Regions from separate parts of the Sodalis ligni genome, predicted to be linked through region 3. Evidence: predicted binding sites of a transcription regulator. Region 3 holds the regulator's gene; each other region holds the start of a gene.
The links. Region 3 encodes PurR, which represses purine synthesis genes. Its sites were predicted from a motif close to CANGCAAACGTTTGCNTG; they were not measured.

Region 1 (7,682 bases), 1.4 Mb from region 3:
CAGCGGCTGCGCCCGGCAATGTTCGCATTCCAGTTCCACCAGGGTATGAATGCCTTTGGCGCGGGCCGGCAGGCTGTGGGCGGCAACGACGGAATCGATCATGTCGCGCAGGTGGATATCGGCGAAGTCGGCCGGGCTGTCGGCCAGCTTGCGGTTGTAATCCAGCAATTGCTCGATTAACTGTTGCAGGTGGCGACTGCTGCTGTCGAGAATCGCCACCACGTCCCGTTGATCGGACGTGAGCGGCCCGGCGATTTCATCCGCCAGCAGGGCGGCGCCTTCCCTCAGACTTGCCAACGGCGTTTTCAATTCATGGGAGATATGCCGCAAAAATTCATGGCGCTGGGATTCAAGCCACGACAGCCGTTCGTTAAGCCAAAGGATCCGCTGCGCCAGCGACTGGATTTCACGCGGCCCGCTAAATGAAACGCCGCCGTCCAGCGACCGCCCTTCCCCCAGCCGGTTAATCATCTTTTCCACCATTTTCACCGGACCGATAATCATCCGGGTAAACAGCATGACCAGCATCAGGCTGAACAAAAAGAGCAGCAGCGCCTGCCAGCCGAAAAAACGCCCGCGTTCGGCGATGGCCATTTGCAACTGCTGGCCGCGGGCGAAAATACTGGTGCGGGTGGCCTGCACCATGTCGCTGTTGGCATGGGAAAAATCCCTGAGCTGGTCGGAGGCCGCTTTACTCGGCCCGCTGTTTTCGCATTCAAGATGCTGTAATTGAGCAAGCAAGTCACGCAGCCTCTGAACATAGCGCGGATCGGAGGGCATGCCGCCATGCGCAGCCAGAATCTGGCCGTATTGATTAAGCTGGTTTTGATACAGCGTCACCAGCGTCTGGTCATCCAGAACGCAATATTGGCGATAGCTGCGCTCCATTTCCAGCGCCACGCTGCTCATGGACTCGGTGCGCCGGGCATCCACCAGGGTGCTGCGATTGATATCCGCCGCCTGCTCGCTCAGATGGTCCAGGCTTTTCCAGGCCTGATAGGCCAGCAACAGCAAAGGCAGCAGCACCAGCGTGAAGGCGAGGATAACCAGCTGTCTTAGGGATCGGGGAAACAGACGCCACTTTTTCAAAGAAATCATCCTGTGATTACCGTCCGGTAACCCTGCCGATGCTATCCGACTCGCGGCCATGACGAAAGCACAAAATCATCGGCGCCGGCGTTAAACCACGCAGGGGTCTCATCGGCAAACATAAAACATGGCCGCCGCCGCTAAATCACGCATGGGCTTCAACGCCAGGCAAAAAAAAACACCCGCCTTACGGCAAGTGTTTTTTTCAGAATAGGGGGTGCCTCACTCAACGTGTCGCCCGATGTTTGATAAAGTCGTAAGACAATTATCGGTATGTTGGACGATAGGCACCGTTCTTTGGCGTCATTCGGTAGTTATGTAGCAATCTCTGCTCTTGGAGAGCAGCGGCGGCATATCGAGGTGAATGAGCAACTGGACAGTATTATGCAGCTATCGTGCCAGAAATAAAAGTATTTATTAAGTGATTGAAAAATATACTTAATATTCCCTCGGTATGTGTATAGGCATCAGCCGCCGCGGGATAGTGCCGATGTTCTGTCGCTCAACGGAGACACAAAGCAGATGAAAAAAAATTAATCATAAAAAACAATTGGTTATCTGTCTCCTTTTAGAGACAGATAATTCCGAGAAACGGGTAAAAAGCGACACTGGTACAGCGAGTCGCCATAACCGCTTAACCTAACTGTTTTCTGGCATTGCGGAAAATCCTCATCCAGGGTCCGTCTTCTCCCCACTCTTGCGGATGCCAGGAGTTGCTTACGGTCCTAAAGACCCGTTCCGGATGCGGCATGGTAATGGTCACCCGCCCGCCGGCGCTGGACACCGCCGTGATGCCGTTGGCCGAACCGTTTGGATTGGACGGATAGGCCTCGGTGGCATGCCCCGAATTATCCACAAAACGCAGCGCCACCAGGCCGGCGCTTTCCAACGCCGCCAAATGAGACGAATCCCGCACCTCCACCAGCCCTTCCCCATGGGAAACCGCTATGGGCAGACGCGAGCCTGCCATGCCATGCAGCAGAAGCGACGGGCTTTGCGTCACCTCCACCAGACTGAAGCGGGCTTCGAAGCGTTCTGATTTATTGCGCACAAAACGCGGCCACAGCTCGGCGCCGGGAATAAGTTCCCGCAGGTTGGACATCATCTGGCAACCGTTGCAGACGCCCAGCGCTAGAGTTTGCGGACGATTAAAGAAGGCGGCGAAGTCATCGCGCACCCGCGGGTTGAACAGGATGGATTTGGCCCAGCCTTCACCGGCCCCCAGCACATCGCCGTAAGAGAATCCGCCGCAGGCCACCAGCGCCTGGAATTCCTGCAAATCCCGATCCCCCGACAGCAGATCGCTCATATGCACGTCCACGGCGTCAAAACCGGCGCGATAAAACGCCGCCGCCATTTCCACGTGGGAATTGACGCCCTGCTCCCGCAGCACCGCCACCTTGGGACGCGCGCCTTTGGCAATAAAGGGGGCCGCCACATCCTCGGCGGGGTCGAAGGTCAGCTTGACGTTCAGGCCCGGATCGCTGTCGTCTTGTTTCGCGGCGTGCTCCTGATCGGCGCAGTCGGGATTATCTCGCAAGCGCTGCATCTGCCAGGTGGTTTCCGCCCACCAGGTACGCAGGGTGGTGCGGCTTTCACTGTATACCGTACTGTTGCCGGCACGGATAATCACGCCGTCGCCGGCTATGGCGCGGCCCAGAGTGAACAGGCAATCCTGCAGGCCGTGCCGGGCAAAGACTTCCGCCACCAGTTCGCTGTCTTCGGCGGCAACCTGAATCACCGCCCCCAGCTCTTCGTTAAACAGCGCCGCCAGCCGGTCCTGGCCCAGGGCGGCGATATCGATATCCAGGCCGCAGTGGCCGGCGAACGCCATTTCCAGCAGGGTCACCAGCAGACCGCCGTCGGAGCGATCGTGGTAAGCCAGCAGACGCCGCTGCGCCACCAGCTCCTGCACGGCACGATAGAAACCGGCCAGCTGCGGGGCATCGCGCACATCGGCGGTCTCGTCCCCCAGTTGGCGGTACACCTGGGCCAGAGCGGTGGCGCCCAGCGCCTGATGGCCGGCCCCCAGGTCAATGAGCAGCAGACGGTTTTCTCCGGCGGCGCGCAGCTGCGGCGTGACGGTGCCGCGCACATCCTCTACCCGGGCAAACGCGGTAATCACCAGAGACAGGGGAGAGGTGACTTCCCGCTGTTGCGTCCCCTGCTGCCAGCGGGTCTTCATCGACATGGAGTCTTTACCCACCGGAATGGTCAGGCCCAGCGCCGGACAAAGCTCTTCCCCCACCGCTTTTACCGCATCGTATAAACCGGCGTCTTCACCCGGATGGCCGGCGGCGGCCATCCAGTTAGCGGACAATTTGATCCGTTTAATATCGCCAATCTGCGTCGCCGCAATGTTGGTGATCGCTTCCCCCACCGCCAGACGGGCCGAGGCGGCGAAGTTCAGCAATGCCACCGGCGCCCTTTCGCCCAGGGACATGGCTTCGCCGTAATAGCTGTCCAGACTGGCGGTGGTAACCGCGCAGTCCGCCACCGGGACCTGCCACGGACCCACCATCTGATCCCGCGAGACCATGCCGGTCACCGTGCGATCGCCGATGGTAATCAAAAAAGTTTTTTCAGCCACCACCGGCAAATGCAGTACCCTTTTGACCGCCTCGGCCAGATGGATACCGCCCCGGGCCAGCGGCTGGCCCGCCGCCGTTAACCGGGTCACATCACGGAGCATTTTGGGGGTTTTGCCCAGCAATACATCCAGCGGCATGTCGATGGGCTGGTTGTCGAAATGCCGGTCCGCCAGACTCAGGTGCATTTCCTCGGTGGCTTCACCGATTACCGCGTAAGGCGCCCGCTCGCGGCGGCAAATAGTCTCAAACTCCCCGAGCCGCTCCGGCGCCACCGCCAGCACATAACGCTCCTGGGATTCGTTGCACCAGACCTCCAGCGGGCTCATGCCCGGTTCATCGTTGGGGATGTCCCGCAGTTGAAAACGTCCGCCGCGCCGGCCGTCGCTCACCAGCTCCGGCATGGCGTTGGACAGGCCGCCGGCCCCCACGTCATGAATAAACAGTATCGGATTGTCGTCACCCCGCTGCCAGCAGCGATCGATGACTTCCTGGCAGCGCCGTTCCATTTCCGGATTGTCCCGCTGCACCGAGGCGAAATCCAGATCGGCATCAGACTGCCCGGACGCCATGGATGAAGCCGCCCCGCCGCCCAGGCCGATGTTCATTGCCGGCCCGCCCAGGACAATCAGCTTGGCGCCGATGGAAATTTCCCCTTTTTGCACATGGCCGGCGCGAATGTTGCCAATCCCCCCCGCCAGCATAATCGGCTTGTGATAACCCCGCAGTTCGACGCCGTTATGGCTGCTGACCTGTTCTTCATAGGTACGGAAATATCCCGTCAGGGCCGGACGGCCGAACTCATTGTTAAACGCAGCGCCCCCCAGCGGGCCGTCGGTCATGATATCCAGAGCGGAGACAATGCGATCCGGCTTGCCGAAATCCTGTTCCCAGGGCTGCTCGAAACCGGGGATACGCAAATTGGATACCGAGAACCCCGTCAGGCCGGCCTTGGGCTTGGAACCCCGTCCGGTGGCGCCCTCATCGCGGATTTCTCCGCCGGAACCGGTGGCGGCGCCGGGCCAGGGAGAGATAGCGGTGGGATGGTTATGGGTCTCCACTTTCATCAGAATATGCGCCGGTTCCTGGTGAAAATCGTAGCGCTGGTCCCGCGGGTCGGCGAAAAATCGTCCCACCGAAGAACCTTCCATGACCGCCGCGTTATCTTTGTAGGCCGATAGGACAAACTCCGGCGTCTGTTCAAAGGTATTCTTGATCATTTTGAACAGCGACTTTGGCTGTGCATGGCCGTCGATAACCCAATCGGCATTGAAGATTTTATGGCGGCAGTGCTCGGAATTAGCCTGGGCGAACATATAGAGTTCCACGTCGGTGGGATTGCGCCCCAAACGGGTGAACGCCTCCTGCAGATAGTCTATTTCATCGTCGGCCAACGCCAGCCCCAGTTGATGATTGGCACGCTCCAGGGCGGGACGGCCTTCGACGAGCATAGCCACTTCCCCTACCGGCGCCGGCGTCTGATGCGAGAACAACGCCGCCGCCTGTTCAAATTTATCGAACACAGTCTCCATCATCCGGTCATGGAGCAGAGCCCCCAGTTGGCGCCACTGTTCCTCGGTGAGGGTGGAGCCCTGGATATAAAACGCCAGTCCGCGCTCCAGACGCTTTACCTGCGGCAAACCGCAGTTATGGGCGATATCCGTGGCTTTCGACGACCAGGGGGAAAGCGTACCGGGGCGCGGCGTCACCAGCAGCAGGCGCCCCTCGGGGTCGTGTTCGGCGAGAGAAGGACCGTATTTCAACAGCCGCTGCAATCTTGCGTGTTCGTCGGTATTGAGGGGCGCGCTCAAATCGGCAAAGTGAACATATTCAGCATAGGCATCGCTTACCGGAAGCCGGGCTTCCTGGCAGCGGGCCAGCAGTTTGTTGATACGAAATGCCGACAGAGCGGGCGAACCACGCAGTATTTCCATAATAAAGATCTCTCGTCTTTGAACCGCCGCCCGCCAATGCGGGGTACGGCTTGCCATGGGGCGCAACTTCAGGGGGAAACGCGCGCCATTATAGAGAATCCCGGCGGCGGACGAAACCGTTTGCGCGGTTATTCTTGCGCGCTGAATAACCTTTATTAACGTATGGTCTTTAAGCTTTTTTGTTGCACCGTGGCGCTTTGTTGCGCAAAATGCCCCGACACCAGGGAGAAAATGATAACGATTTTGCCGTTCGAGACAGTAGGGATTGCACTCCGGCAAGAGATAACTATTTGAAGCGCTTAAAATTAAATTATGTCGTGATTGGCGCCATCACCGCATTGCTGACCTGGGCACTTTGGTTCAACGTGCCTTGGCATGGGATGCAAGATGATGTGCTCAGTCAAATCAAAGCCAGAGGAACGCTACGCGTCAGCACCATCGATGCTCCGCTGAGTTATACCACGACCAACCACCACCCCTCCGGTTTCGACTATGAACTGGCGAAACGCTTCGCCGATTATCTGGGAGTAAAGCTGGTTATCCGCCAGCGCGGCACCCTCAATGAACTGTTCGACGATTTGGATAACGACGACGCCGATATGCTGGCCGCAGGCCTCATCTACAATAACGAACGGTTGCAGCGTTACGCCACCGGCCCGGCCAATTATTATGTTTCCCAGCAGCTGGTGTATCGCCTGGGGCAGCCCCGGCCGAAAAATCTCGGCGCGCTGCAGGGCCGTCTGGCCGTGACTTCCGGGTCGGCCCATATTTCACTGCTGCGCGCCATGAAAGAAAAAAAATACCCCCAACTGGCGTGGGAGGTGTCATCGGATCTGGGCAGCAAGGCGTTACTAGAGCAGGTTGCGGAAGGCAAGCTCGATTATACGCTGGCCGATTCCGCCACCATCGGGTTGCTGCAGCGCATCCATCCGCAATTGGCGGTGGCGTTTGATGTCAGCGACGAAGAGCCGGTTACCTGGTATTTGCCAAAGAAAAACAGCGATAACCTGTCGGCCGCGCTGTTGGATTTTTACCACGGGCTGAATGAAGAAGGGATAATCGCCCGGCTGGAGGAAAAATACCTCGGCCATGTGGGCAGTTTTGATTATGTGGACACCAAAACCTTCCTCTCCTCCATCGATGCGACCTTACCGGCGTTGCAATCCCTGTTCCAGCAGTATGCCACTGAAATTGACTGGAAATTACTGGCGGCCATTTCTTACCAGGAGTCCCATTGGGACCCATTGGCCGTCTCCCCCACCGGTGTACGAGGCCTGATGATGCTGACCCGCGCCACCGCCGACAGCCTGGGCATCAACGATCGGCAGGATGCGGAGCAGAGCATTCGCGGCGGGGCGCTCTATTTATCCCATATGATGCAGAAAGTGCCCGAGACCATACCGGAAGATGAAAAAATCTGGTTTGCGCTCACCGCTTATAATATGGGATATGCCCATATGCTGGACGCCCGCGCGCTCACCGCCAAGCAGAAGGGCAATCCCGACAGCTGGGTGGACGTTAAACTCCGCCTGCCCATGCTCAGCCAGCCCCGTTATTACCAGCAGACTACCTACGGTTACGCCCGCGGCCAGCAGGCGTATGATTATGTGGAGAATATCCGCCGCTACGAAATGAGCCTGGTGGGCTATCTGCAGGAAAAAGATAAAGAAAAAGACAAAGAAACCGAGAAAGAAAAAACCCTTCAAGCAGCGCAAACCATCCCTCAGCCGCCAAGCTCCTTTCCGGTCGTTACCAGCCAATTTTCCGGCTTGACCGCCGTTCCATCCGGCATGGCGCCCGTTCTGGCCAAAGCCTCCCCTTAACCGACGGCGGGCGGCTGTTCTTTCATCGCCTGGCGCCGCGCTTTATGCGCAGCCCGGCGGCCGCGAAAAAACGCGCTGAGACGGCTTGAACACTCTTGCTCCAGCACCCCAGAGGTAATGTCCACGAGATGATTCATCCCCGGATGGCGCAGTATGTCGCACAGGGAGCCGGCCGCGCCGGTTTTCTCATCACGTGCGCCGAAGACCAGCCGCCCCACCCGTCCGTGAATCATCGCGCCGGCGCACAT
Region 2 (7,682 bases), 3.1 Mb from region 3:
TCTGATTCGCGCCACCAGTTCCCGATCGTTGAACGGCTTGGGCAGATAATCATCCGCGCCCAGTTCGAGTCCCAGCACGCGATCCAGCTCGCTGCCGCGCGCCGTGAGCATAATAACCGGCGTTTGGTGTTGCTGGCGTAATTCCTTAAGCGTATCGATACCGTTTTTCCTGGGCATCATTACGTCAAGCAATAAGAGATCAACCGAGCTATCCAGCATATTCAACGCCTGTTCGCCGTCATAAGCCACCAGGACGTTAAAGCCTTCCATCTCAAGCAATTCTTTTAACAATGCCGTTAATTCACGATCGTCGTCGACCAAAAGGATTTTATTCATTTTCTCACCTCCAAACGCAAAATACGTCATCAATCACTACCAATCCATGACTTTACGTAGCTTTACATCCCCTGACGCTAGTTTGCAGCGGCGACAGTAGAATGAATTTATCGTTAAGCAACTTAGTAATGGGTGTAGGGGTTAGGGATGCACAAACTTAACGCCATGTTCATCGCCGCCACTCTTTTTTCCGGAAGCACTGTGGCCGGTGAGAACAATGCAACGGGAAGTTGGCATCAGGATGACATCGCAAACCGATGCGGCGATAGTCATTACAGCATGTTTGAAGGCGTAAGGCTGACGGAACACCAGCGGCAGCAAATGCGCGATTTGATGAGTCAGGCTCGCCTTGATATTCCCCGTATCAATGTGAGTGAAATGGAACAGTTGCATGTACTGGTAACAGCAGAAAATTTTGATGAGCCGGCTGTTAGGGCCCAAATGGAAAAAATGTCCCGGCAAAATGTCGTTCGCCAGGTTGAAATGGCTAAAGTGCGGAATCAAATGTACAACCTGCTGACGCCGGAGCAAAGACAAATTTTGAATCAGAATCATCAGCAACGCCTGGCAGAAATGGCGTCGCAAATATCGGAAATGATGCCATCTTCTGCCCAGAAGCCGGTACAGAGTGTGACCCTTAAATAAGACATCTTCATTTTTCCTTGCCATAGACACCATCCCTGTCTTCCCCCACCGAAAGGTGGGGTTTTTTTTTATGACTGACACCTACAATCATCGACAAGCAGCAAGCCAATGCCGGCAATGACAAGTCATTGGAATGTGGCGACATAAGGCTCAAGCAAAGTGCCCGCAGTTCCGCTGCGGTAATGCTACGATATTCCCGTGCCGCATCCTAAAATGTCTTGCAAAAGTGTGACATAAACCAAAGGAAGCCGGCCTCCCGGGCAGGCCGGCACCGGTCTCTCTTTCATATCTCTGCAATCTGGCGAAAATAACCTAACACGCGGTTTGCAACATCTTTTATCAACTGTGGTGCTGCATGTGCCGATGATTGGCATTATGGTAATTGCGGCGCCAAGCCAGACCCATCCTTTTTCCCATTGGGTTACAAATTGTCCGGTGTACCGAGTGGTGAAAAGCTAAGACACTGGTAAATGTAATGCATTATCATAGGGTATAAACGTGAGGATAGTGGGAAATTGCCTGACCTGAATCAATTCAGCAAAAGGGATTTGATATACTATTTCCACCATAAGCCATAGGTCGGATTTAATCCGTTCCTCAAAGTTAACCGGCATAGTGTATTCTACAAATAATAGCTAAAGCTCAGAGGTAGTCATGATTAAGAAAATCGGTGTACTGACAAGCGGTGGTGATTCACCGGGCATGAATGCAGCGATCCGGGGCGTTGTGCGCGCCGGACTTTCCGAAGGATTGGAGGTTTATGGCGTCTATGACGGTTTCCTCGGACTGTTTCAGGATCGAATGAGCAAGCTCGACCGCTATAGCGTATCGGATATGATTAACCGTGGCGGTACCTTTTTGGGCTCGGCCCGTTTCCCTGAGTTCCGTGAAGAGGGAACCCGCGTTATTTCCATTGAGAACATGAAAAAACGTCAACTCGACGCGCTGGTGGTTATCGGCGGCGACGGTTCTTATATGGGTGCCAAGCGTCTCACTGAAATGGGCTTTCCCTGCATCGGTTTGCCCGGCACCATTGATAACGATGTGGCCGGCACTGACTACACCATCGGTTATTTCACCGCCTTGGAAACGGTGGTTGAGGCTATTGACCGGCTGCGCGATACGTCTTCTTCACACCAGCGTATTTCCATCGTTGAAGTCATGGGCCGCTACTGCGGTGATTTGACCATGTCGGCGGCCATTGCCGGCGGATGCGAATTTATCGTACTGCCGGAAGTGGAGTTTAAACCGGAAGATCTGGTTTATGAAATTAAAGCCGGTATCGCCAAAGGTAAAAAGCACGCCATCGTTGCCATCACCGAACATATCTGCAATATCAGCGAATTGGCGCAATATATTGAAAAAGAAACCGGCCGTGAAACCCGTGCCACTGTATTGGGTCATATCCAGCGTGGCGGCAGCCCGGTAGCTTATGACCGCATCCTGGCCTCGCGCATGGGGGCATTTTCCATCGAACTGCTGCTGCAGGGCTACGGCGGGCGCTGCGTCGGGGTGCAAAATGATAAATTGGTCCATCACGACATTATCGACGCCATAGAAAACATGAAACGGCCGTTCAAAAGTGATTTGCTGGAATGTGCTAAAAAACTCTACTGATCGCTTCAACTTCCCGCTATTTCACGCCCCCGTCATCGGGGGTTTTTTTTACCCTCTGTGGTTTAGCTCTTTTGCTTATATAAATTACGTTTTTATTCTTTAAAATGTTACAGGATTTCTGACACTCTCTGCTTAATCGATATTCAGGTGATAAAAAGACTCTTCGGGAGAGCAACGATGTCAAAGTGGCAAGCAGGGTTGTTGTTGATTTTATTGTCGGGAAGCGCACTGGCAAAAGATATCCAATTATTGAACGTGTCCTATGACCCGACACGGGAGCTTTATCAGGACTACAATGCTGCCTTCAGCAAATACTGGCAGGCTAAGACCGGCGACAAGGTCACCATTCGGCAATCCCACGGCGGGTCAGGTAAGCAGGCTACCTCGGGTATCAACGGGATTGATGCGGGTGTGGGGACATTTGCGCTGGAATCTGATGTGGGCGCCATCGCAGCGCGCGGCCGGATTGATAAAAACTGGATTACCCGGCTGCCTGATAACTCGGCGCCTTATACCTCCACTATTGTTTTTCTGGTACGTAAGGGCAATCCCAAGCAAATTCATGACTGGCCTGATTTAATCAAGCCTGGCATCTCCATCATCACGCCGAACCCGAAGACCTCCGGCGGCGCGCGTTGGAACTATCTGGCCGCCTGGGGTTATGCGCTGCATCATAATAATAACGATCAGGCGAAAGCCCAGGATTTCGTCAAGGCGGTTTATAAAAATGTGAGCGTACTGGATTCCGGCGCCCGCGATTCCACGAATACCTTTGTGGAACGCGGCATCGGCGACGTTTTAATCGCTTGGGAAAATGAGGCTTTGCTGGCGGTGAATAAGGTGGGTAAAGGCCAATTCGATATCGTTGTTCCCAGCGAGTCAATTGTTGCGGAGCCTACGGTATCGGTAGTAGATAAAGTGGTGGACAAACGGGGAACCCGCGACGTGGCTACCGCTTATCTGACCTATCTTTATTCGCCGGAAGGCCAGCGTATCGCGGCCAGAAACTATTATCGTCCCCGTGATCCGGCAGTGGCGAAGGAATTTGCCGATAAATTCCCACAGCTCAAGCTGTACAGCTTGAAGGATGTGTTCGGGAGCTGGCAGCAGGTGCAAAAAGTACATTTTTCCGACGGCGGCAGCTTCGATCAAATCAACCAGCGTTAACCGTTAACCCAAGCATAACGCCGATGGCTATAAGCCATCGGTGAGCTTGTTGACAAAGTGTTCGGTCGGGGCAGGCTACCAGATCGTAAACACGCCGTGAATACATCCCTGTAGGCTCGATCCGCGCCATCCATGGCGCGGACGGTTTACTCTTCTGGCAACCTTGCCCCGCCTTATTGACTTCGAGTGCATTTGTCAGCAGTCTGGCCGATGGCTATAAGGCATCGGTTTTTTTTCTTACTTCTTCTTCCCGCTGCCCTGACGGACCACGTTTTTCCGGCGACAGCATCCTCTTCTTGCTTCACTCTCAAATTCAATTGCTTGTGTGAATAATCATTTTTATTACTAGCGAAACGTTTCGATGGCGATCACATTTTTGATGGATTGCGCTTGTACACCTCTGCTTTTTTAACTAATTTCATCCTCAGCGAAACGTTTCGCTGGTGGAGGCAGGAAAATGAAGAAAGGTGTTTTACTGAACGCTGACGTCTCTGCGCTCATCTCCCGTCTGGGCCATACGGATCAGGTCACGATTGCCGATGCGGGATTGCCCATTCCCTCTTCAAGCCAAAGGATTGATCTGGCGTTGACCCGGGGTGTGCCGACCTTTTTACAGGTGGTGAGCGCGGTTGTCAGCGAAATGCAGGTAGAAAAGGCCATTTTGGCCAAGGAAATGGCGGAAATTAATCCTCAGCTGCATGAGGCGCTGCTGGATCAGTTGACGGCCCTTGAGCAACAACAGGGGAATACCATTGCCATCGAGTATATCAGCCACCAGGCATTCAAAACCCAGACCGAATACAGCCGCGCGATCATTCGCAGTGGGGAATGCACTCCTTTCGCCAATGTCATCCTGTGCTCCGGCGTCACCTTCTGAGGCATCTATGCAACCGTTACTGCAATTGACAGGGATAGACAAATCCTTCCCGGGGGTTAAGGCGCTTACCGGTGCGGCGCTGACGGTTTATCCCGGCCGCGTTATGGCGCTGGTGGGAGAGAATGGCGCCGGCAAGTCTACCATGATGAAAGTGTTGACCGGCATCTACAGCAAAGATGCCGGCACCCTGTCATACCTGGGAAAAGAGGTGGCGTTCAGCGGGCCGAAGGTATCCCAGGAAGCCGGTATCGGCATTATCCATCAAGAATTGAATCTTATTCCTCAGTTGACCATTGCGGAAAATATCTTCCTCGGCCGCGAATTCCTCAATCGGTTCGGCGGTATCGACTGGAAACGGATGTACAGCGAAGCTGACCAGCTGTTGGCCCGGCTCAATCTGCGGTATAGCAGCCACCGTCTGGTGGGGGAGCTGTCCATCGGCGATCAGCAGATGGTGGAAATAGCCAAGGTCATCAGCTTCAAGTCCCGGATCATTATCATGGATGAGCCTACCGATGCGCTCACCGATACCGAAACGGCGTCGCTGTTCAGCGTGATAAACGAACTCAGGCAGCAGGGCTGCGGCATCGTTTATATTTCCCATCGGTTAAAAGAGATTTTTCAAATCTGCGACGATGTCACGGTGCTTCGGGACGGGCAGTTTATCGCCGAACGCCGGGTAACCGGGTTACAGGAGGACGCCCTGATCGAAATGATGGTGGGACGTCGCCTGGAAGAGCAATACCCGCGCATTGAAGTCCCTCTCGGCGAGGAACGTCTAGCGGTCAATCATCTTAGTGGCCCCGGCGTCGACGATGTCAGCTTTACGCTGCGCCGCAGTGAAATCCTCGGCGTCGCGGGCTTGATGGGCGCGGGACGCACGGAACTGATGAAAACCCTCTATGGCGCGGCGAAACGCACCGGCGGCACGGTAGTGCTGGACGGGCGAGCCATTATGACCCGCACCCCTCAGGACGGGTTGGCTAACGGTATCGTCTACATTTCCGAAGATCGTAAGCGGGACGGGCTGGTGCTGGGGATGTCGGTGAAGGAGAACATGACCCTCACCGCCCTGCGCTATTTCAGCCGTCAGGGCGGCGGATTGAAACACGCGGAAGAACAGCAGGCGGTAGGGGATTTTATTCGTTTATTCAATATCAAAACGCCCTCGATGGAGCAGCCGATAGGCCTGCTGTCCGGCGGCAATCAACAAAAAGTTGCCATTGCCCGCGGCTTGATGACCCGGCCCAAGGTATTGATTCTGGATGAACCGACCCGCGGCGTCGATGTCGGCGCTAAAAAAGAGATTTATCAATTAATCAATCAGTTCAAAGAAGAAGGGCTCAGTATCATTTTGGTCTCTTCGGAGATGCCCGAAGTGCTGGGAATGAGCGATCGCGTGATGGTGATGCATGAGGGCCGCTTAAGCGGCATTTTCCCCATAGGGCAGGCCACTCAAGAGGTCCTGATGGCCGCGGCCGTCGGTAAGCAATACAGTACCCAGCAGGAGAATCAATGATGAGTACCCGGATTATTCCCGTTAAACGCGGTTTCAGCAAAACCTGGCTATTAGAACAGAAATCATTGATTGCGCTGCTGGTGCTTATCGCCGTGGTGTCTTCCATGAGTTCGAACTTCTTCAGCCTCAATAATTTGTTCAATATCCTTCAACAGACCTCCGTGAACGCCATTATGGCGGTGGGCATGACGCTGGTGATCTTGACCGCCGGTATCGATCTTTCCGTGGGTTCGCTGCTGGCCCTGACCGGTGCGGTGGCCGCGTCGGTGGTGGGGCTTGAAATCAACGTGTTCGTCGCGGTGGGAGCCTCCCTATTGCTGGGCGCGGCAATCGGCGCCGTGACGGGGGTCATTGTGGCGAAAGGAAAGGTGCAGGCCTTTATCGCGACCCTGGTGATGATGCTGCTGCTGCGGGGCGTCACCATGGTATATACCGACGGCAGCCCGGTGAATACCGGCTTCAGCGATGCGGCCGATGCGTTCGGCTGGTTTGGTATCGGCCGTCCGCTGGGCGTGCCTACGCCGGTGTGGATTATGGCGGTGGTGTTTCTCGCCGCCTGGTACATGCTGCACCACACCCGTTTGGGCCGCTATATCTACGCGTTGGGCGGCAATGAAGCCGCGACGCGGTTGTCGGGCATCAGCGTTGATAAGGTCAAGGTCATCGTCTATTCGCTGTGCGGGCTGACGGCGGCGCTGGCCGGCGTGATTGAAGTGGCCCGGCTCTCTTCGGCGCAGCCCACCGCCGGTACCGGGTATGAACTGGATGCCATTGCCGCCGTGGTGCTGGGGGGAACCAGCCTGTCCGGCGGTAAAGGCCGCATCATGGGAACCCTTATTGGCGCGCTGATCCTCGGATTTTTGAATAACGGACTGAATTTATTAAGCGTTTCTTCCTACTATCAGATGATTGTAAAGGCTGTCGTCATTTTGTTGGCGGTATTGGTAGATAACAAAAGCAGTAAATAACCTCCCCTGCAGGAAACATAAAGATGAAAATGAAAAAATTAGCTGTTTTGATGTCCGCCGTTGCGTTAAGCGCCGCTTTCAGCGCCAACGCCCTGGCAAAAGATACTATTGCGCTGGTGGTTTCCACTCTTAACAATCCGTTCTTTGTTTCGATGAAAGACGGGGCGCAACAGGAAGCGAATAAACTGGGTTATCAATTGGTAGTCCTCGATTCGCAAAACAATCCGGCCAAGGAATTGGCTAACGTGCAGGATCTGACGGTGCGCGGCGTCAAGCTGGTCATGATAAACCCGACGGATTCCGATGCGGTGGGCAATGCCGTTATCCTGGCCAACCAAGCCAAGATCCCGGTCATCACCCTGGATCGTAAGGCGAACAAGGGCCAGATCGTCAGTCATATCGCCTCGGACAACCGGGTCGGCGGCAAAATGGCGGGTGATTTTATCGGGCAAAAACTGGGTAACAGCGCCAAGGTTATTGAACTTGAAGGGATTGCCGGCACCTCAGTGGCCCGTGAACGCGGCGAAGGATTCAAGCAATCCGCCGATCAATA
Region 3 (7,682 bases):
ATTGTTAATTTAAGTTAAATGAAGACATAACAAATATCAATATTTCATGTATTCAGGGTAATAATGTAATTTTAATATATAAGTAGCTACTAATTAGTTCGTAAAATAATATTAATCAGTACCACTAATATCTCATCAATACTCACCTCAGCGTCAAAACAGGCTGGGTTGATCCGGGTCGTCCCCAAGAGACTCCGCCGTTTTAGCGGCCCGCGCCAGGCGCAAATAACGCTGGCGGCATAAACGCAGTACCTCCTTTTTCTGGTTGTCATTCATCCCCATCCAGTCAAAGCGCTCTTGCCGGGAACGGAAACAGCCAATACAGTAGCCGCGGGCGTCCGACTGGCAGATACCGCGACAGGGACTGGGTATGGTGAAAAACTCAAGCTGTTCCGGCACAGGCCCTCCTTATTTACTTTCATTGAAGACGTTATTTACCCAACTGGCAAGATTTTTTGCCCTCGCCCGCCCGTCCGACATACTGTAAAACCGCCGTCCCACGGTCTATACTGGCGACTACCTTTTCTGCGGCGGACATTACACCGTCATGATCCCAAGAGGATATTATGCGCCTGCTACATACCATGCTACGAGTTGGAAATTTACAAAGATCTATTGATTTCTATACTAAAATACTCGAAATGCGCCTATTGCGCACCAGTGAGAACACTGAATATAAATACACGCTGGCGTTTGTCGGCTATACCGAAGAAACCGAAGGCGCAGTTATTGAATTAACCTATAACTGGGGAGTCGACAGCTACGATCTCGGCAGCGCCTATGGCCATATCGCCCTGGGCGTAGATAATGTCGCCGCTACCTGCGAACGCATCCGCCAGGCCGGGGGCACGGTTACCCGTGAAGCCGGACCGGTGAAAGGCGGCACGACCATCATCGCCTTTATCGAAGATCCCGACGGTTATAAAATAGAATTGATCGAGCAGCGTCACGCCGGCCTGGGCCTCGGGCACTGACATATTGGCCACGGCCGGGCGGTGGCGGTCGGTAATGCGCCGCACATCATAAATCCGCGAATGCTTAAAGTTACATCGTAACGGACGGGACCCAAGACAGGGGTCCCTATTCAGGATTATCTTTCCATTTTCCGTTTAATCACCGCACTATTCCATTGCGGGCAGCCAATGAAAATGGATTCGCCATGCATACCGGAACAAAATTTGCCATAATGCGGGCTGTATTTCTAAATAGTAAGAACAGGCATGGCTGAAATAGACGATGTAAATTCCCTTCGCGGCCGTTTCCGCGGCTTTTATCCGGTTGTCATTGATGTAGAATCCGCAGGCTTTAACGCCGCTACCGACGCCTTGCTCGAAATTGCCGCCGTGACATTGAACATGGATGTAGAAGGCTGGCTCGTGCCGGACCAAACGTTGCATTTTCATGTCGAACCTTTCCCCGGATCCCTGTTACAGCCGGAGGCGCTGGCGTTTAACGGCATCGATCCGTCCAATCCTTTACGCGGTGCGGTAAGCGAATACGATGCGCTGCATGAAATCTTCAAGATGGTGCGCAAAGGCATAAAGGATCAAGGCTGCAACCGTGCGGTAATCGTGGCCCATAACGCAGGTTTTGATCATGGTTTCCTGATGGCGGCGGCGGAACGCGCCAATCTCAAACGCAACCCGTTTCATCCTTTTGCCACCTTCGACACCGCGGCGCTGAGCGGACTGGTGCTTGGGCAGACCGTATTGGCGAAAGCCTGCGCCGCCGGAGGAATTGAATTCGACAGCCGCCAGGCCCATTCGGCCCTGTACGATACCGAGCGGACCGCCGAGCTGTTTTGCGAACTGGTGAATCGCTGGAAGCGTCTCGGGGGTTGGCCGGTACCGCCGCTCGGCGACGATAGCAGCGGCGAAACTGATTAAATCAAATCACGGAGATGGCCGAAAAGCGGGAGAGCATGTTTGTTTTGACCATAAAATCAAAGCCAATCCCAGCGATAGGATTGGCTTTTATCTTTTCTGAACGCTCAGGCTAGAAGCCCTCACTGACTCAATTGGACGGCTGATCTTCCTGAGAACCGTATTTCACCGCGGTTTCTTTGATAAGCGGCTGTAGCTCGCCGTGCTGATACATTTCAAGAATGATATCGCAACCGCCAATCAATTCACCATCCACCCATAATTGCGGGAAGGTCGGCCAATTGGCGAATTTCGGCAGTTCGGCCCGAATATCCGGATTCTGCAGGACATCCACATAAGCGAAACGCTCGCCGCAGGCGGAAAGCGCCTGTACCGCTTGCGCGGAAAAACCGCAACCAGGCAATTTCGGAGAGCCCTTCATATAAAGAAGAATCGGGTTTTCAGCAATTTGCTGCTGAATTTTTTCAATCGTCGTCATTGTCTCGCTTCCTCAAGCCATAAGCTGGCCTTATCTGCTCTGGGCGGGATTATGCTCAGAATCACTATTCTAACGATTACCGTATAAATAGATAAACGTTTTTTTGCCCGCCATAGCCCGCACGGACAAAGATGCGCAGCACCTTAATAAAGGATAACACCAAAGGCGGCCTTTTACCCGGCGCCGGGGCATGGATGCCAAACTCTTTTTAACAATTGAAAACTGTTGAATTTTGCGCCAAATTATGCCGATGAATGCAACAAATATGCAGTCGTTCACGTTTATTCACAATATGATGATAATTCATGATGCAAAGTAGGGGTAAATAGCTTAAATTCCTTTGAGGCATTTATAACCCCTCTTTGGGGCCACAGAGGATAGCGTTAATCATGCGTTTATGCTTTACGCTTTTGTGTTGCTTTTACTCAGTTATTTTTCAATTTGGCGCATGCCGCGCCCAATGCCGGTATCAATGCCGACCAGCGAAAATCACAGTCCAGTACGGCTAAAACAGGTGACCGACGCAAACGAAAACCTCTTAAAGAGGTGTTGAAGATAACCAAAAAAAGCAAACCGGTGACCGAGCAGAAAATCACCCGTCATAGCACAGACAAACCAAAAGAGCTCGTTGCTGAAAAAAGCAGCAATAAAAAATTACATTCCATACCCGTCGCCAAAGCGAAAGAGCCGGCCGTCGAAAAAAACCACGTTAAAAAATTGCACCCAATCCCCCCCGAAAAAAAAATAGCCAATTTTACCCCGCCGAAAAAAGGCTACAAAAAGGGTTACGGCAGGCATCGGATGAAAGAAAGCGCCACGCTCGATCTCATTGCCAACGACCAACCCATCATCATGAGCGACAGCCACAAAAAACGCTATCAACATGCCAAATTGACGGCGATGAACAAGCTGATGTCCCAGATGGGCAAGCCTTATCGCTGGGGCGGCATGTCACCCAATACCGGGTTCGATTGCAGCGGCCTGATCTATTATGCTTATAAGGACGTGGTACGGATTCATATGCCCCGTACCGCCAATGAAATGTTCCATTTACGCGATGCGGCGCCGGTGAAGAAAGACGATCTGGAAAGCGGCGATTTGGTTTTCTTCCATATCACCAACCGCGGCGCGGCGGATCATGTGGGCGTTTATTTGGGCAACGGACGGTTTATCGAATCCCCCCGCACCGGCCGCGATATCCGCATCAGCTATCTGAATGAAGATTATTGGGCGGATCACTATGTCGGCGCCCGCCGGGTCGTGACGCCGAAAACCATTCGCTGAAAGGAAAAAAAGGCGCCTGGGCGCCTTAATTCATTACCGCGGTAAAGCTGAACGCAATGATCACCAGCAAGGAAAATACCGTGGTCATTAATGACAATTTGAAATCGCTGCTCATCACTTCTCCTTATCACTACACCTGTCGCTGAACGGGATATCTTTACACCCGTAGGTTGTAAGCAGTGTCGCATAACCCGATTAAAAAAGCTTGCCGGGCAGCAACTCCCGAGCATATTTATCTTTATCGCTTTCACTTTAGTGCCGAATCAAGGAAAATTGGCGGTTTATTTATTTCGGCGTACAGGAGTTCTACACGCATGGCAACCATTAAAGACGTGGCGAAACGCGCCGGGGTATCCACCACCACGGTGTCACATGTCATCAATAAGACGCGATTTGTGGCGCAAGAGACCAAGATCGCCGTTTTGGAGGCCATCGGGCAGCTGCACTATTCCCCCAGCGACGTGGCGCGCAGCCTTAAGATCAACCGCACAAAATCCATCGGCCTGCTGGCCAGCTCAAGCGAAGCGCCCTACTTCGCGGAAATTATCGAGTCGATTGAGCACCACTGTTTTGTGCGGGGATATACCCTTGTGCTGTGCAACTCCCATAACGATCTGAACAAACAGGGCGCCTATCTGGCGATGCTGGCGCAAAAACGGGTGGACGGGTTGCTGGTGATGTGCGCCGAATATCCCGAACCGTTGCTGAATATGCTGGAAGAGTATCGCCATATCCCCATGGTGGTCATGGATTGGGGCGAAGCTCGCCGGGATTTCACCGATACCATTATCGACAATGCCTTCGCCGGAGGTTACATGGCGACCCGCTATCTGCTTTCCCGGGGGCATCGCGATATCGGCGCCATACCCGGCCAACTGGCGCGTAATACCGGGGGCGGACGTCATCGCGGCTACCTGCGGGCCCTGGAGGAAGCCGGCATCGCCATTCCCCATCAATGGATTGTGCAGGGGGATTTCGAACCGGAATCCGGCTATCAGGCCATGAAACTCATTCTGTCCAGGCCGCAAAGGCCCACGGCGGTATTTTGCGGCGGTGATATCATGGCCATGGGTGCAATGTGCGCCATTGATGAAATGGGCATGAAGGTTCCCGATGACATCTCAATTATCGGTTATGATAATGTGCGCAATTCGTGCTTTTTTACCCCGTCATTGACTACCATTCATCAGCCCAAAGAAGAGCTGGGCGAGGCCGCGCTGACCATGCTGCTGGACCGTATCACCAGCAAACGGGAAAACGCCAGGATTATCGAAGTGCATCCCGCCCTGATTGTACGCCGTTCGGTGGCCGACGGCCCGTTTCGCTCCTGAAGGGCGGCACACGGCCTCCTGAGCCCCTTATCAAAGGTGATTCGCTCCCGAATGTAATAATATATTTCATACCGCCGAATGTGCCTGATGAGTTATTGTTCCGATAGGAAATCATTAACTTATCTGTGAAATACATTATTCTGTCAGCTATTGTCTAAACCGGAATGCAGGCTTATACTCAATATCGTTAACAAATATAACGAGTTGTCTAATAATTTTGCTTTAAAAGAATGTCGTGTTTTTACATGGCGTCATCCTATTTATGAAGCGCCCGTCTGACAAACAGTCTATTGGTGTTTTTATATTCCTCTGTTTATTGTGGTACATCCGACACCACGGATACCCGTGGATGATTATAAAAGCCCGCAGGTATCGGCTACGCTTTTCCTGACGGGGTTATAACAGAAGAAAGGTGATGGAGAAGCTATGAGTTCCTCGTGTGTTGAAGACCTGAGCTTTCATGATAATGCTTGGTATCGAATCATCCATGAAATGCTTGCTGAGGCAGGTGTAAAGATCAACGGAGCAAGGCCGTTTGATATTCATGTCAAGAACCCGGAATTTTTAAACGCGTGCTAGAGGACGGGTCATTGGGGTTGGGTGAAAGTTACATGGACGGCTGGTGGGAATGCGAGCGACTGGATATCTTTTTTCAGCGCGTTTTAAGAGCCGGTTTGGAAAATAAGCTTCCCCGGCATTTCAAGGATGTTATGCGCGTTGCCGCCGCGCGGCTCATGAATCTTCAGTCTAAAAAACGGGCTTGGATTGTCGGCAAAGAGCATTATGACCTCGGTAATGATCTGTTCAGCCTGATGCTGGATCCCTATATGCAGTATTCGTGCGGCTATTGGAACAAGGCCACCACCCTGGAGGAAGCGCAGCAGGACAAGCTTAGGATGATCTGCGAAAAGCTGCAGTTGAGACCGGGCATGACGCTGCTGGATGTGGGCTGCGGCTGGGGCGGGCTTGCCGCTTATGCGGCCAAGAACTACGGTGTTTCGGTTCAGGGGGTGACTATCTCCGCTGAACAGCAGAAACTGGCGCAGGATCGCTGCGAAGGTTTGGACGTCACTATCTCTCTGCAGGATTACCGCGACCTCAACGTGCAATTCGACCGTATCGTTTCGGTAGGCATGTTTGAGCACGTAGGTCCGAAAAATTACGCCACCTATTTCGACGTAATTGATCGCAACCTGAAACGCGACGGCCTTTTCCTGCTCCATACCATCGGCTCCAACCAGACCGATATGAACGTGGACCCCTGGATCGACAAGTACATCTTCCCCAATGGCTGCCTCCCTTCCGTGCAGCACATCGCACGGGCCAGCGAGAAGCATTTTGTTATGGAGGACTGGCATAATTTCGGTGCCGATTATGACAAAACGCTGATGGCCTGGTATGAACGTTTTCTCGCCGCCTGGCCGACGTTATCAGGAAATTATTCGGATCGGTTCTTTCGGATGTTCTGCTACTACCTGAATGCCTGTGCCGGCGCTTTTCGCGCCCGTAACATCCATTTATGGCAGGTATTGTTCAGCCCGCAAGGGGTTGAAGGCGGGATTCGTGTGCCCCGCTAAGCGTTCATTGCGGTACGTTCTTTTGGACTTTCCGCTCCAACGCTTTATTGCCCTGGACGGGCAATAAAGCGTCCCTATCCCCACTGTCGGGATATAGCGTTTTACCTCATTTTCACTTCGTGTCCGGCAGCGACGGCCAGTGCGGCCTCCCGCTGCGCCAAGACCCGTTCAACGGTGTCCACAACCGCCTGGGTTTGCGGATCGATTTCAATATTCACCCGGTTTCCCAGGCGTTTCTTGCCAAGTGTTGTCCTGGTGAGGGTTTCGGGAATCAAATGGACGCAAAATTTATCCGCGGCAACCTCTCCGATGGTCAGGCTGATGCCGTCGATACCGATATAGCCTTTGTACAGCACATATTTCATCAACTCCTTGTCCGGCATTTTAAACCAAATCTGCCGGTTGTTTTCCGAGGTGGCGATTTTAACGATTTCCGCGCTGCACATGATATGGCCGGACATGACATGGCCGCCAATCTCGGCGTTGAACGTAGCGGCACGCTCCACGTTCACCTCATCCCCCACCTGTAATTCCCCGAGGTTGGTAATGCGCAGCGTTTCTTTCATCAAGTCGAAGCTCGCCACATCTCCCTTGATGGCGCTCACCGTCAGTCAGCAGCCGTTGTGGGCCACCGATGCCCCGGTCTCAAGCCCGTCCAGCAGCGCCGGCGGCAGTTTAATGTAATGCGTGCGGAAGTTGGTTTTTTCATCAATTTCCACCACCGACGCGGTGCCCTGAACAATACCCGTAAACATGGCCTTGACCTCTTTTAATGACACCTTAAAAAGATGGGTATTATATTGCCCCAATTTCAGGTGAAAACCAAATACCCTCCCGCGGCGAAACGCTATGCACGGAAAATGTGCATTATTGCACTGGTATAAAGCAGGGAATCCATTACACTATGCCTCAGAAACGCCGCATAAATTACCGCTTAAATTCACCCATAATCATTAATTTATCTGCAGCTTGTATTATTTTTAATCCATAACTTCATAGGTGCCTGCGTGCAGAAGTATTTCCTCGAGGCGCGTACATTATTGTCGCTGGCCTTACCGGTTATCCTTGCGCAAATCGCTCAAACCGCCATGGGCGTGGTGGATACCGTGATGTCCGGCTCCGTAAGCGC
Region 4 (7,682 bases), 2.1 Mb from region 3:
CTGAACGCTCCTGCACCGGCAGGCGCACGTCTCGGGTTATTGGCATATTTGATTTGTTATTCGACAATGATGAGATGACCTTATCCGACATTTGTTGCATTGTACACAACAAGCCGCCTCATCGAAACCCCATACAGCAATTTAATGAAGGGCCGCGAACGCCGGACCTGCAATGAACGTGTTAAAGGGAGAGCGTGGCAATGAGGTCGAATCGGGCGTGGTTTTTCCACCCGACCGAGTGCCTCATGGCGCGCTAGGCCCGCGATCGTCAGACATGCAACGAGCGTGTTAAAGAGAGAGCGTGGCAATGAGGTCGAATCGGGCGTGGTTTTTCCGCCCGACCGAGTGCCTAATGGCGCGCTAGGCCCGAGATCGTCAGACATGCAACGAGCGTGTTAAAGGGAGAGCGTGGCAATGAGGTCGAATCGGGCGTGGTTTTTCCACCCGACCGAGTGCCTCATGGCGCGCTAGGCCCGCGATCGTCAGACATGCAACGAGCGTGTTAAAGGGAGCGCATGTTGAAGGGAACGCATGCCGGCTCTGCCCGCCGTTTCCCTACTCGTAATCGCTTACCGGCACACAGGAACAGAACAGGTTGCGATCCCCATACACATCATCCAGCCGCTTGACGCTCGGCCAGTACTTATGCTCAAAGCCCGCCGGAAACGCCGCCGTCTCACGGCTATAGGGATGAGTCCACTCCCCCGCCAGCTCGCGCTCGATATGCGGCGCGTTAACCAGCGGATTATCCTCCAGCGGCCACTCCCCTTTAGCAACTCTATCAATCTCGCCGCGAATCGCCAGCATGGCGTCGATAAATCGATCCAGCTCCCCCTGGCTTTCCGATTCGGTGGGCTCCACCATCAGCGTACCGGCCACCGGGAACGACATGGTGGGCGCATGGAAACCATAGTCGATCAAACGCTTGGCGATATCCATTTCACTGATACCGGTCGCCTCCTTCAGCGGACGGATATCCAGAATACACTCATGGGCCACCCGGCCGTCGCGACCGCTGTAGAGCACCGGAAACGCGGCGTTCAAACGGCTGGCGATATAGTTAGCATTTAAAATCGCCACCTGGCTGGCCTGTTTGAGACCCTCGGCCCCCATCATGCGAATATACATCCAGCTGATGGGCAGAATGGAGGCGCTGCCGAACGGCGCGGCGGCGACCGCGCCCTGCCGGGTCAGCACTCCATCCATATGCAGCACCGCATGGCCCGGCACAAACGGCGCCAAATGGGCTTTCACGCCGATGGGTCCCATACCCGGTCCGCCGCCGCCATGGGGAATGCAGAATGTTTTATGCAGGTTAAGATGCGACACGTCCGCGCCGATATAGCCCGGCGAGGTAATGCCCACCTGGGCGTTCATATTGGCGCCGTCCAGGTAAACCTGGCCGCCGTACTGATGAACTATCTGGCACACCTCGCGGATCGTCTCTTCGTAAACGCCGTGGGTGGAAGGGTAGGTCACCATGATGCAGGACAGCTCGTCGCCGGCCTGTTCGGCTTTCTCACGCAAATCGTGCAAATCGATATTGCCGTGCTTATCGCAGGCCACCACGATAACCGACATACCCGCCATCTGCGCCGAGGCCGGATTGGTGCCGTGGGCTGAGCTGGGGATAAGGCAGATATGGCGGTTGCCCTCGTTACGGCTCTCATGATAGCGCCGTATGGTCAGCATGCCGGCATACTCGCCCTGGGCGCCGGAGTTGGGCTGCATGCACAGCGCGTCATAGCCGGTCAACTGCACCAGCCAACGGGAGAGCTGCGCTATCATCTGCTGATAGCCGGCAGCCTGTTCCGGCGGGCAGAACGGATGCAGTTCGGCGAACTCCGGCCAGGTAATGGGGATCATTTCCGCGGCGGCGTTCAGCTTCATGGTGCACGAGCCCAGGGGGATCATCGCCTGGTTCAGCGCCAAGTCTTTGTTCTCCAACCGGTGCATATACCGCATCATGTCGGTTTCGCTATGATAGCGGTTAAAGACCGGATGGGTCAGGATGGGGGTGGTACGCAGCCATTGCGCCGGAATCACCTCGCCGATGCCGGCATCCAGGGCATCGATATCCAGCGCCTGCCGGCTGCCGGTGAGAATGGCATACAGGGCGGCGATATCCTCGCGCCCGGTGGTTTCATCCAGGGTAATCCCCACCGCGCCGTCCAGGTCGGCACGCAGGTTAACGCCGGCTTCCCGCGCGCGCTCCAGCACCGCGGCCTTATCCGCCACATCCAGCGTCAGGGTATCGAACCAGCGGGCAAAACGCGGCGTGATGCCGGCGGAGGTCAAGCCCGCCGCCAGGATCGAGGTCAGGCGGTGAATACGCCCGGCGATACGTTTAAGCCCGGCCGGTCCGTGGTAAACGGCATACAAGCCGGCGATATTCGCCAGCAGAACCTGCGAGGTGCAAATATTGGAATTGGCCTTTTCGCGCCGGATATGCTGCTCGCGGGTTTGCATCGCCATGCGCAGGGCGGTATTGCCCGCCGCGTCGCGGGAAACGCCGATAATGCGGCCCGGCATGGAACGTTTCACCTCGTCGCGGGCGGCGAAAAATGCCGCGTGCGGTCCGCCGTACCCCATGGGTACGCCAAAACGCTGGGAAGAACCGAACACCACATCGGCCCCCTGGGCCCCCGGCGCCGCCAAAAGCACCAGCGCCATCATGTCCGCCGCCACGCAGCTGACTATCCGGCGGGCTTTCAGGGCCGCCAGCAGTTCGCGGTAATCATGGAGCTCTCCGGTGGTGCCTACCTGCTGCAGCAAGACGCCGAATACCCCCGGCAGTTCAAGCGCCGCTTCGGCTTGTCCCACCACCAGATCGAAACCGAAGGTGCGCGCCCGGGTGCGCACGACATCCAGCGTCTGCGGGTGCACATCGTCGGCGACAAAAAAGCAGTTGGCCTGTTTCAGTTTACTGGCGCGTTTGGCCAGCGCCATGGCTTCCGCCGCCGCGGTGGCTTCATCCAGCAGCGAGGCGGAAGCGATATCCAGGCCGGTCAAGTCCAGCGTCAGCTGTTGAAAATTCAGCAAGGCTTCCAATCTGCCCTGCGACACCTCCGGCTGGTAAGGCGTATAGGCGGTATACCAGCCCGGGTTCTCCAGCATGTTGCGCAAAATCACCGGCGGGGTGATGACCGCACTGTAGCCCATGCCGATATAGGTTTTGCAGATCCGGTTACGGCCGGCAATGGCTTTCAGCTCAGCCAGCGCCCGTGCTTCGGTGGCGGCCTCGCCCACCGCCGGCGGGGCGGAAAGCTGAATATCCGCGGGAACGATTTGGCCAATCAGCGCGTCCAGAGTGGCGGCGCCGACGGCTGAAAGCATATGCGCCCGCTGTTCCGGGGAAGGGCCGATATGGCGCTGTATAAACGCGTCATGGTGTTCAAGCTGGCTGAGAGTCTGGGTCATAAACAACAATTCCTGCATCGGGCATGGGACGGGGGAAATCACAAACGGGTCGGGAAAAGCCCCGGTTGGTTCACCGGGGCCGTGCGGCGGTTATTCGTCTTCGTCATCTTCTTCGTCGAGGGTGGCCTCATAGGCATCGGCATCGAGCAATGCGGCTACTTCACTCTCGTCGGCGGCTTTGATTTGAAACAGCCAGCCTTCGGTATAAGGCGCGCTGTTCACCAGCTCCGGCGAAGCTTCAAGCTCTTCATTCACCGCCACGATTTCACCGCTGATGGGCGCGTAGATATCCGAAGCGGCCTTTACCGACTCGGCCACGGCGCAATCATCGCTGGCGGCGAATTCGGCGCCCACTTCCGGCAGATCGATAAATACCATGTCTCCCAGCAACTCCTGGGCATGTTCGGTGATACCGACGCTGTAAACGCCTTCGCCCTCGTCACGGACCCACTCATGGGACGTGGTGTATTTTAGTTCTTTAGGCACGCTGCTGCTCATCGCCATCCTCACTCTCGCAAAGTTAAAATTGAACGACCGGTTTACCGGCGCGGACAAAACCGGGTTTGGTCACCTTAACCGGCATTTCGCGGTTACGGATTAATACTATAGCCTGCTCGCCGATACCGGCGGGTACGCGGGCCATGGCAATACTGACCCCGAGCGTCGGGGAAAAGGAGCCGCTGGTGATGATCCCCGTCTGCCGGTTGCCGTTGCTGTCGGTGAAATGCACCGTTTGTTCGTTGCGCAGCACCCCTTTTTCGGTCAGCACCAGGCCCACCAGCTGTTCGGTGCCGGCGCGGCGCTGGGCTTCCAGCGCCTCACGGCCGATAAAATCACGGTCTTCCGGCTGCCAGGTGATGGTCCAGCCCATGTTGGCGGCCAGGGGCGAAATTCTTTCGTCCATTTCCTGCCCGTATAAATTCATGCCGGCTTCGAGGCGCAGGGTATCCCGCGCTCCCAGGCCACAGGGTTTGACCCCGGCCGCCAGCAATTGTTGCCAGAACGACTCCACCCGGGTTTTCGGCAGGGCGATTTCATAGCCCGCCTCGCCGGTATAGCCGGTAGTGGCGATAAACAAATCCTGCGACTGCACGCCGAAAAAGGGCTTCATGCCGGCCACCGCCGCCAGCTGCTCCGGCGTAAAGAGCGTCCGCGCCTTGGCCTGGGCCTGCGGTCCCTGCACGGCGATCAACGCTAAATCGTCACGCACGGTTACCCGGACATTAAACGGTTCAGCATGGTCCGTGACCCAGGCAACGTCTTTTTCGCGGGTGGCGGAATTCACCACCAGGCGGAAATCCTCTTCAGCCAGGAAATAAACGATCAAATCGTCAATCACGCCGCCGGACGCATTCAGCATCCCGGTGTACAGGGCCTTGCCCGGCTGGGTCAGCTTTGCCACATCATTGGCCAGCAGGTAGCGCAAAAATTCGCGGGTGCGGGATCCCTGGAGATCGATGATGGTCATATGGGAAACATCGAACATGCCGGCGTCCCGTCGGACCTGGTGATGCTCCTCCAGTTGCGAACCATAATGCAACGGCATCATCCATCCATGGAAATCCACCATTTTTGCGCCGCACGCGATGTGCTGTTCGTACAGCGATGTCAGCTGGGCCATCTTTTCTCTCTTTGTGGTCAATTCAGACGATATAACCGCCATGCTTCACGTTGCATTACATTGGCTTTATTGCAACTCGAATTATTGAGGCTATACAACAAATGTCCTGGAAGGCGCCGACGCTTTCGGCCTATACAAAAAACAGGCTTCCATCGGCGCAAACGATACCTTTTGCCAGAAGTTACCACCTAATCCAGGGGGAAACCATAAATTAAATTATCCTGCCAGGAAGTATAATGTTAAACGACTCTCCCCGCCTCATCAGCATGATATGCTGACAAAGGGATTATAACGGCGCACAAACGGTAAATCGGAGGACCTCAACGCAAAATTTGATAACAAAAAACCCCGACGAAACGCTGTTGGAATACGTTTTGCCGAGGCTTCGGATTAGAAATAATAATGAAAAAAAACCCTTGGATTAGATTTTTTCAGTCGAACGGACGTCTTCATCCAGCCAGGACGGCAGTTCGGTAAGCCCCATGGCCTGCCGGATCAGGCGCGGTTTTACACCGGGCAGCGTATCCGCTAAACGCAATCCGGCGTCACGAACCCATTTTTTGAGGGGATTATTGCCGTCAAACAGCTCACGCAGGGCCTGCATGCCCGCCAGCATAACGGCGGCGCTGTGCTTGCGGCGCCGTTCATAGCGGCGCAGATAGGCATAATGGCCGATATCCTTGCCGGCGATTTGCAATCGCTGCAGTTCAGACAGCAATTCGGCCACATCCATCAATCCCAGATTCACCCCCTGCCCCGCCAGCGGATGGACGGTATGCGCCGCGTCTCCCACCAGCACCAGACGGTGCGCGGCGAAATCCCGGGCATAACGGCCGGTAAGGGGGAATGTCAACCGTTCGCTTTCCAGCTTGCATAAACCGAGGGCCAGATTAAAGTGCCGGGCCAATTGCGCGGTGAATTGCTCCGCCGGCATTTGCCGCCGCTGCTCCGCCAACTCCGGCGGCAGGGACCAGACGATGGAACAGACATCGGGCTGCGCCAGCGGCAGAAACGCCAGAATTCCGTCGCCGTGAAACGCCTGGCGGGCGATGCCGCCGTGGGGGCGCTCGGTACGCACGGTGGCTACCAGGGCATGATGCTGGTAATCCCAGAAAGTCAGCGGAATATCGGCATAGCGCCGCAGCCAGGAATCGGCGCCGTCCGCCCCCACCACCAGCCGGGCGGTCAGCATCCGATCGTCATCCAGGGTAATAAACGCCTCGTTTTCGCCCCAGGCTACTTGCCGTAGCGACGCCGGGCAAAACAGCTCGACATCCGATAACCCGGCGGCCCGGCGCCACAGTGCCTGATGGATGACCGGATTTTCGATAATGTGCCCAAGCTGCTCGAATCCCAAGGGACCGCCGTCAAAGGCGATTTTACCGAAGCTGTCGTTATCCCAGACTTCCATGCCCCGGTAGGGCGTGGCGCGCACCGCGACGATATCGTCCCATACCCGGACATGCCGCAACAGGCGCTGACTGGCGGCATTGATGGCGGAGACCCGAAGCGCCGGACTTTCGGCCGGGGGAATCGCTTCCGGCATCCGCTGCTCCACCACCGCGACGCGCAAGCCGCTGCCCTGCAGACCGCAGGCCAGGGTCAAACCCACCATTCCGCCGCCGTTGATCACCACATCGAATGCTTGCATAGCTGAAGTCCTCGTTGAAGGCCGGAAATTAACGCTCCACCCAGCCCAGGGTGCGTCGCGCGAGGGTGTCCCGCAGCCAGGGTGAATGCGCCATGGCCAGCAGCCCCAGATTACGGGCAATCACCAGCGGCGGGTGCCCGTTGGCAAACACGTCGATTAGCCCGTCGGTAATGCCTACCGTTCCGGACTGATCGGGCAACCGGCGCTGTTGATAGCGCTGCAATACCGCATAGCCGCCGGGATCGAGCCCCTGTCCCGCCGCGTCCGCCAGCGTCTCCGCCAGGGTCATCACGTCGCGCAACCCCAGATTGAACCCCTGCCCGGCGATGGGGTGCAGGGTTTGCGCCGCATTGCCCACCAGCGCCAGGCGATGGGAGATATGATGCGAGGCGGTACGCAGGTGCAGGGGATAAATCTGCCGTTGCCCCACGGTAACAATCCGCCCAAGGGACCAGCCGAACGCCGTCTGCAACGCCTCCCGGAACCGGGCGTCATCCCAGGCGCCGACCTCTTCCCGCCGTGACTCGGGCAAGCACCAGACCAGCGCGCTGCGTCCCCCCGACAAGGGCAGTAACGCCAGCGGCCCGTGTTCGGTAAAGCGCTCAAAGGCCCTGCCCCCGTGGGGCATTGCGGTGGAAACGTTGGCAATGACCGCCAGTTGCCGGTAATCCTGCTGCCGCCACTGGATATTGCATTGCCGGGCCACGGGAGAATGGGAACCGTCCGCCGCCACCGCCAGCCGGCCGGTCAATACCCCGCCGTTATCCAGCCGCACTTCCACATCGTCCCGGCGCCGGGTCAGGGTGGCGACGGTGGCGGGACAATGCAGCCTGACGCCGGGCGCCCGGCGCAACAGCGAAAACAGCCGCTGCCCCGCGTCATGCAGCTCCACCACGTAACCCAGCGCGGGTACCCGGTAATCCCCGGCGTCAAGCCGTACCTTGCCGAGGTGGCCGCGATCGCTGACCTGCACCTGGGTAATGGCGGTAG

Region 1: a site for PurR is predicted at 5,721-5,738, ahead of purL (phosphoribosylformylglycinamidine synthase). Genes of this name have one in related genera too.
Region 2: a site for PurR is predicted at 4,191-4,208, ahead of rbsD (D-ribose pyranase). Genes of this name have one in related genera too.
Region 4: a site for PurR is predicted at 5,202-5,219, ahead of gcvT (glycine cleavage system aminomethyltransferase GcvT). Genes of this name have one in related genera too.

The regions. Positions count from the first base shown of each region.
Region 1 is NZ_CP075169.1:4,468,450-4,476,131, forward strand. Features, by position in the region: gene GTU79_RS31875 (histidine kinase dimerization/phospho-acceptor domain-containing protein) at 1-1,089, opposite strand, end outside; gene purL (phosphoribosylformylglycinamidine synthase) at 1,724-5,614, opposite strand; gene mltF (membrane-bound lytic murein transglycosylase MltF) at 5,902-7,434, shown strand; gene tadA (tRNA adenosine(34) deaminase TadA) at 7,431-7,682, opposite strand, start outside.
Region 2 is NZ_CP075169.1:6,187,308-6,194,989, reverse strand. Features, by position in the region: gene cpxR (envelope stress response regulator transcription factor CpxR) at 1-336, opposite strand, end outside; gene cpxP (cell-envelope stress modulator CpxP) at 484-981, shown strand; gene pfkA (6-phosphofructokinase) at 1,636-2,598, shown strand; gene GTU79_RS28720 (sulfate ABC transporter substrate-binding protein) at 2,776-3,765, shown strand; gene rbsD (D-ribose pyranase) at 4,223-4,642, shown strand; gene rbsA (ribose ABC transporter ATP-binding protein RbsA) at 4,650-6,161, shown strand; gene rbsC (ribose ABC transporter permease) at 6,161-7,129, shown strand; gene rbsB (ribose ABC transporter substrate-binding protein RbsB) at 7,153-7,682, shown strand, end outside.
Region 3 is NZ_CP075169.1:3,090,196-3,097,877, reverse strand. Features, by position in the region: gene GTU79_RS14380 (DUF1289 domain-containing protein) at 154-399, opposite strand; gene gloA (lactoylglutathione lyase) at 567-974, shown strand; gene rnt (ribonuclease T) at 1,221-1,886, shown strand; gene GTU79_RS14365 (Grx4 family monothiol glutaredoxin) at 2,014-2,361, opposite strand; gene GTU79_RS30395 (C40 family peptidase) at 2,803-3,645, shown strand; gene cydH (cytochrome bd-I oxidase subunit CydH) at 3,671-3,760, opposite strand; gene purR (HTH-type transcriptional repressor PurR) at 3,960-4,976, shown strand; partial or broken gene cfa (cyclopropane fatty acyl phospholipid synthase) at 5,403-6,553, shown strand; partial or broken gene GTU79_RS14340 (riboflavin synthase subunit alpha) at 6,655-7,308, opposite strand; gene GTU79_RS14335 (MATE family efflux transporter) at 7,561-7,682, shown strand, end outside.
Region 4 is NZ_CP075169.1:940,577-948,258, reverse strand. Features, by position in the region: gene GTU79_RS04380 (TetR/AcrR family transcriptional regulator) at 1-46, opposite strand, end outside; gene gcvP (aminomethyl-transferring glycine dehydrogenase) at 556-3,420, opposite strand; gene gcvH (glycine cleavage system protein GcvH) at 3,511-3,918, opposite strand; gene gcvT (glycine cleavage system aminomethyltransferase GcvT) at 3,941-5,041, opposite strand; gene ubiI (FAD-dependent 2-octaprenylphenol hydroxylase) at 5,463-6,692, opposite strand; gene ubiH (2-octaprenyl-6-methoxyphenyl hydroxylase) at 6,721-7,682, opposite strand, start outside.